2 regions of the Burkholderia stabilis genome follow, and region 2 is predicted to be linked to the other one. Evidence: predicted binding sites of a transcription regulator. Region 2 holds the regulator's gene; the other holds the start of a gene.
What was found. The regulator HrcA, encoded in region 2, represses chaperone genes, less so after heat shock. The targets are predictions, from matches to a motif close to TTAGCACTCNNNNNNNNNGAGTGCTAA.
Positions count from the first base shown of each region.

Region 1: a site for HrcA is predicted at 1,597-1,623, ahead of groES (co-chaperone GroES). Genes of this name have one in related genera too.

Region 1 is NZ_CP016442.1:1,674,815-1,678,470, forward strand. Features, by position in the region: gene groL (chaperonin GroEL) at 1-1,183, opposite strand, end outside; gene groES (co-chaperone GroES) at 1,230-1,523, opposite strand; gene BBJ41_RS07865 (carbohydrate porin) at 2,206-3,656, shown strand, end outside.
Region 2 is NZ_CP016442.1:1,823,035-1,826,690, reverse strand. Features, by position in the region: gene recN (DNA repair protein RecN) at 1-284, opposite strand, end outside; gene BBJ41_RS08525 (NAD kinase) at 305-1,207, opposite strand; gene hrcA (heat-inducible transcriptional repressor HrcA) at 1,339-2,361, shown strand; gene hemH (ferrochelatase) at 2,498-3,562, shown strand.

The DNA of each region.
Region 1 (3,656 bases), 150 kb from region 2:
GTGCCTTCTTTTCCTTCATTTCGACTTCGGTCGCAGCGCCGACCTTGATCACTGCCACGCCGCCGGCCAGCTTCGCCACGCGCTCTTGCAGCTTTTCACGGTCGTAGTCCGACGTCGCTTCTTCGATTTGCGCGCGCACTTGCTTCACGCGTGCTTCGATGTTCACGGCTTCGCCTGCGCCGTCGATGATCGTCGTGTTTTCCTTGCCCACTTCGATGCGCTTCGCCTGGCCCAGTTCTGCCAGCGTTGCCTTCTCGAGCGTCAGGCCGGTTTCTTCCGCGACGACTTGACCACCGGTCAGGATCGCGATGTCTTCCAGCATTGCCTTGCGGCGATCGCCGAAGCCCGGCGCCTTGACTGCAACGGTCTTCAGGATGCCGCGGATGTTGTTGACGACCAGCGTTGCGAGCGCTTCGCCTTCGACGTCTTCAGCGATGATCAGCAGCGGACGGCCAGCCTTCGCGACTTGCTCGAGTACCGGCAGCAGATCACGTATGTTCGACACCTTCTTGTCGTGCAGCAGCACGAACGGGTTGTCGAGGACGGCGACTTGCTTGTCCGGGTTGTTGATGAAGTACGGCGACAGGTAGCCGCGGTCGAATTGCATGCCTTCGACGACGTCGAGTTCGTCGGCCAGCGACTTGCCGTCTTCGACGGTGATCACGCCTTCCTTGCCGACCTTGTCCATCGCTTCAGCGATGCGATCGCCGATCGACGAATCGCTGTTCGCCGAGATCGAGCCGACCTGTGCGATTTCCTTGTTCGTCGTGCACGGCTTGCTGATCTTCTTCAGCTCTTCGACAGCCGCTGCGACTGCCTTGTCGATGCCGCGCTTCAGGTCCATCGGGTTCATGCCCGATGCGACGTACTTCATGCCTTCGCGAACGATCGATTGCGCGAGGACGGTTGCCGTCGTCGTGCCGTCGCCTGCGTTGTCGCTGGTCTTGGAAGCGACTTCCTTGACCATTTGCGCGCCCATGTTCTGGAGCTTGTCCTTCAGCTCGATTTCCTTCGCGACCGACACACCGTCCTTGGTGACCGTCGGGCCGCCGAAGCTGCGCTCGAGCACCACGTTGCGGCCCTTCGGACCCAGCGTGACCTTGACTGCGTTGGCGAGAATGTTCACGCCTTCGACCATCTTCGAACGGGCGGAATCGCCGAATACGACGTCTTTAGCTGCCATCTTCTAACTCCTTGAATTCTTGGGAATATGTACCGTCGGCGGACGCTTACTTAGCGTTGACCACGGCCATGATGTCTTCTTCGCGCATGACCAGCAGTTCCTGGCCGTCGACCTTCACGGTCTGACCTGCGTACTTGCCGAACAGGACGCGATCGCCGACCTTCACGTCGAGCGCGATCAGGGCGCCCTTGTCGTCGCGCTTGCCCGGGCCAACCGCGAGGATCTCGCCTTGGTCCGGCTTTTCAGCAGCAGCTTCGGGGATCACGATGCCCGAGGCGGTCTTGGTTTCCTGATCCAGGCGCTTGACGATCACGCGATCGTGCAAAGGACGAAGGTTCATATTCACTCCTCTCTTGACTGAGATTGAAGAACGCTTAGGGAATCTGCCCGGCAAATCGCCCGGCAGAGAATTGTTAGCACTCTCGTGCAGCGAGTGCTAATTATATGGACGGGTTTTGACAAATTCAAGAAGGGAAGCCAGATGAATTTTCGGGGCAGCGCAGCAGCGTAAAAACCACGCAAAAACAGCAAAAAACCCTTTCAAAACAAAACCCTGCGCATCACCACCCTGCCCGCCGGGCGGGCCCGGGCGGCCCGCGAATTTCATCCAGCCCCGTTTGGACACCGGGTAAGCACGGAGTTCCTGCGCCTGACGGCATTGCATAAAAATACTTGTGCAGGCGTCGACTCCGTCCGCCGCAACGCGCCATTTCGCGCTCGCCGGACGACCCTTCGCGCCACCTTCCCGCGCCCCCCTCGGTCCGCATCGAATCATTCAATTTCATTTCACTGATATTTACGGTTTACCTCACTGCTAAACACGGGCCGAGCCTTATCCGTAAGGCCTCACATTACAATCAGTAATTTAATGCGAATCATTCTCGTTTACATTGACTTTCCCATTTGACACTCCTACGATGCGCCGCGTTGCGTTCCTCTTCATGCCCTGGCCAACGTGTGCCGAGCGTTCGGACGGCGACCGACAAGCAGGACTCCAAACCAAATAGAACCAGGGATCAGATATGAAGGTTGCGTCGTTCAACGGAGACCGCATCCGCGCCCGGATGCGCCCTGCCGCCTGTGCGGCCATCGTCGCGTGCGCATCGTTCGCAAGCGGCGCCGCGTTCGCCGCCACGCCGGTCGACGCGCAACCCGAAGCACCCGAGGCCGACCTCTCGATCCAGGCGAAGCCGACCGACATGTGGACCGGCATCTGGACACGCCAGAGCCTGCTCGGCGACATGGGCGGCATCCGCCCGTGGCTCGGCAAGTACGGCGCGACCCTGCAGATCACCGAAACCAGCGAATACCTCGCGAACCTGCGCGGCGGCCTGAACCGCGGCGGTGCATACGACGGGCTGACCACGGCCACGCTGACGGTCGATACGCAAAAGGCGATCGGCCTGCCCGGCGGCACGTTCAACGTCAGCGCGCTGCAGATCCACGGCACCAACCTGAGCGCGCGCAATCTCGGCACGCTCAACACCGCGAGCGGCATCGAGGCGCAGGACACGACGCGCCTCTGGGAGCTGTGGTACCAGCAATCGTTCCTCGACAAGCGCGTCGACGTGAAGATCGGCCAGCAGAGCCTGGACCAGGAATTCATGGTCAGCACGTATGCGAACACGTTCATCAACACGATGTTCGGCTGGCCCGCGCTGCCGTCGTACGACCTGCCGAACGGCGGCCCCGCGTACCCGCTCGCGGGCCTCGGCGTGCGCGTGCGCGCGCAGATCACGCCGAAGCTCACCGCGCTCGCGGGCGTGTTCGACGGCGATCCGCTCGGCAACGACCCGAACAACCTGAGCGGCACCAACTTCAACCTGCACAACGGCACGCTCTACATCGGCGAGCTGCAGTACGCGCTGAACCAGCCGTCCGACGGCGAAATGGATACCGGCCACTCGAACGGGCTGCCGGGCACCTACAAGATCGGCGTCTGGTATCACAACGGCCGCTTCGCGGACCAGAACGTCGGCACCGACGGGCTGTCGCTCTCCGATCCGGCATCGAACGGCAACGCGCAGCAGCACCACGGCGACTACAGCTTCTACGCGGTGGCCGACCAGATGATCTGGCGCCCGGACCCGACCGGCCCGCGCAGCCTCGGCGTGTTCGCGCGCGTGATGGGCGCGCCGGGCGACCGCAATCTCGTCAGCCTGTCGGCCAATGCCGGCATCGTGCTGAAGGCGCCGTTCGAAGGCCGCGACAACGACAGCGTCGGCCTCGCCGTCACGTACATCCAGGTCGGCAGCCACGTGAACGACCTCGACCAGAGCGCGCGGTCGTTCGCGACCGGCCCGTACGGCGTGCGCACCCGCGAGACGACGCTCGAGGCGACCTATCAGTACCAGGTCAACCCGTGGTGGGTGATCGCGGCCGACGCGCAGTACACGTTCAATGCCGGCGCCGGCCAGAACCCGAGCGACGCGACGCAGCCGCTGCGCAACACGTTCGTGCTCGGCGCACGTAC
Region 2 (3,656 bases):
ATCACGCGGCGCAGCATCACGGTGTCCTCGGTGTCGAACGCGTGTTCGTCGAGCCAGCGCGCGACGCGGTCGTGCGGCGTGAATTCGGCCGTGATGTCGGCGCGGCCGCAGCCGGCGCGCACGACGCTCGCGTCGGCGCGTTCGCCGAGCGCGAGGGCAAGGGCGTCGATCAGGATCGATTTGCCGGCGCCGGTTTCGCCGGAAAAGACGGAAAAGCCGCTGTCGAATTCGAGATCGAGCGCGGCGACGATGACGAAGTCGCGGATCGAGAGGTGGCGGAGCATGGTGTCGGGCGGGAGGGGCGTCAGGACGCCTTGTCGTCTTCGTTCGATGCGTGTTCGTTCCAGTGCAGCTTCTTGCGCAGCGTCGCGTAGTAGCTGTAGCCGATCGGGTGCAGGAACGGCACCGTATGCTTCGAGCGGCGCACCTCGATCGTGTCGTTCAGTTCGAGCGCGGTAAACGACTGCATGTCGAAGTTCACGTTGACGTCGCGCCCGCCGACGATCTGGATCGCGATCTTCGAATCGTCCGGCAGCACGATCGGCCGGTTCGACAGCGCATGCGGCGCGATCGGCACGAGCACGATGCCCTGCAGCTGCGGATGGAGGATCGGGCCGGCCGACGACAGCGCATAGGCGGTCGAGCCGGTCGGCGTGGCGACGATCAGGCCGTCCGAACGCTGGTTGTACATGTACCGGCCGTCGACCGACGCGCGCAGCTCGACCATCCCGGAGAAGCCGCTGCGGTTCACGACGACGTCGTTGAAGGCGAGCGCGTGGTAGATCGGTTCGCCGTCGCGCATGATCCGGGCCTCGAGCAGCGAGCGCTCCTCGCGCTCGAACTTGCCCGCCAGCATCACGGGGACGCGCGCGTGCATGTCGGCTGCCGCGATGTCTGTGATGAAGCCGAGCCGCCCGTGGTTGATCCCGATCAGCGGCGTCTTGTACGGCGCGAGCTGGCGGCCGATGCCGAGCATCGTGCCGTCGCCGCCCAGCACGACCGCCACGTCCGCGCGCGCCCCGATTTCGGCCGGGGTGAGCGCCGGATAGCCGGTGATGCCGAACTCGCGCGCGGTATCGCCTTCGAAGACGACTTCGAAGCCTAGCTGCGCGAGGCTGGCAGCCAGGGTGGCGAGCGGCTCGGCGATGCCGGGCGTGTTGCTCCGGCCGACGAGCGCGACAGTATTGAACTGATTACCGGTTTTCATGCCGGCATTACACCATAGCTCGTTGACGAAAAGAACCGCCTGTGCGCCGGCGGGGCCGGATCGGGCCGGCCCGGGCAATGGCGGCCGACGCCACTCGCCGCGGTCGCGCGGTTGCGCTAAAATTTTCCACCATGCTAGATCCTCGCGCACGAACCCTCCTGAAAACCCTGATCGAACGGTATATCGCCGACGGTCAGCCAGTCGGCTCGCGCACGTTGTCCCGTTACTCCGGGCTCGAGCTGAGCCCGGCGACGATCCGCAACGTGATGTCCGACCTGGAGGAGCTCGGCCTCGTGTCGAGCCCGCACACGTCGGCCGGCCGCGTGCCGACGCCGCGCGGCTATCGCCTGTTCGTCGACACGATGCTGACGGTCGAGGCGCCGATCGACGCCGAGGCCGTGGCGCGGCAGGTGCAGAACACGCTGCAGGCCGGCGAGCCGCAGCAGCGGGTGGTCGCGGCCGCCGCGAGCGTGCTGTCGAACCTGTCGCAGTTCGCGGGCGTCGTGCTGACGCCGCGCCGCAGCCACGTGTTCAAGCAGATCGAGTTCATGCGCCTGTCGGACAAGCGCATCCTGCTGATCATCGTGACGCCCGAGGGCGACGTGCAGAACCGGATGCTCGCGACGCCGCGCGACTACTCGCCGTCGCAGCTGACCGAAGCCTCCAACTACATCAACGCGCATTTCGCCGGCCTGTCGTTCGACGAGGTGCGCCGCCGCCTGCGCGACGAGATCGACCAGCTGCGCGGCGACATGACCACGCTGATGCACGCGGCCGTGACGGCCAGCACCGAGGTGCCCGACACCGAGGACACCGTGCTGATTTCCGGCGAGCGCAACCTGCTCGAGGTGGCGGATCTTTCCTCCGACATGGCACGGTTGCGCAAGCTGTTCGACGTGTTCGACCAAAAGACGGGCCTCCTGCAACTGCTCGACGTGTCGAGCCACGCCCAGGGCGTGCAGATCTTCATCGGCGGCGAATCGACGCTCGTGCCGATCGAGGAAATGAGCGTCGTCACCGCGCCTTACGAGGTGAACGGGCAGATCGTCGGCACGCTCGGCGTGATCGGCCCGACCCGCATGGCGTACAACCGTGTGATTCCGATCGTCGACATCACCGCGCGCCTGCTGTCGCTCACGCTGAGCCAGCAGTAGAGCCGGCCGAACCCGCCCGATCCCGCCCCGTCATCATGACGCGGTGCCGCACGCGCCGACAGTCGGCCGAACGGCACGAGGCAGCCCGCTATAATTGAGAGCCGTCCGGTCCCGTGCCCAGAGCACGTTCTTGCCCATGCGTTTCGATCTTGAGCCGCCTTCGAGTATCGCGGCCGCCCATCGCATCGGCGTGCTGCTGATCAATCTCGGCACGCCCGACGCCCCCACGCCGCGCGCCGTGCGGCGCTATCTGGCCGAATTCCTGTCGGATCCGCGCGTCGTCGAAATTCCGCAGGCCGTCTGGCAGGTGCTGCTGCGCACGCTGATCCTGCCGCTGCGCGGCCGCGCGTCCGCGAAGAAATACGCGGCCGTGTGGATGCCCGAGGGCTCGCCGTTGCGCGTGCATACCGAGCGCCAGACCGACGGCGTGCGGCACCTGCTCACGTCGAACGGCTATCACGTGCTGGTCGATTACGCGATGCGCTACGGCAGCCCGAACATTGCGCACGCGCTCGCGCAGTTCAAGCGCTTGGGCGTCGAGCGCGTGCTGCTGATGCCGATGTATCCGCAATACTCGGCGTCGACCACGGCCACCGCCTTCGACGCCGCCTTCGACGCGCTCGCGCGCATGCGCAACCAGCCGGAGGTGCGTACGGTGCGGCACTATGCCGACCATCCGGCCTATATCCATGCGCTTGCCGAGCAGGTGCGCCAATATTGGGCGCAGCACGGCCGGCCCGACTTCGCGGCCGGCGACAAGCTCGTGCTGAGCTTTCACGGCGTGCCGAAGCGCACGCTCGATCTCGGCGATCCCTATCACGACCAGTGCCAGCAGACGGGCGCGCTGCTGATGGCCGCGCTCGGGCTGTCGACGACCGAATGCCGCGTCACCTTCCAGTCGCGCTTCGGCAAGGCCGAATGGCTGCAGCCGTACACCGCGCCGACGCTGCGCGAGTTCGGCGAGGCCGGTGTGCGGCGGGCCGACGTGTTCTGCCCCGGCTTCACGGCCGACTGTCTGGAGACGATCGAGGAGATCGGGATGGAAGTGCGCGACGAATTCCTCGCCGGCGGTGGCAAGGCGTTCCACCGCATTCCGTGCCTGAACGGTGCGCCCGCGTGGATCGGTGCGGTCGGCGAGATCGTCGCCGAGAATCTGCAGGGCTGGCCCGTCAAGGCCGCGCAGCCCGAAACGGTGAGCTGAGATGAAACGATCCCCACGCTCACTTTGTTCGCTGCCCCCCGTGGGAGCGGTCAGCCTCCTTGGGGCGGCCCGGCGGAGGCTGAGATGAAACGAC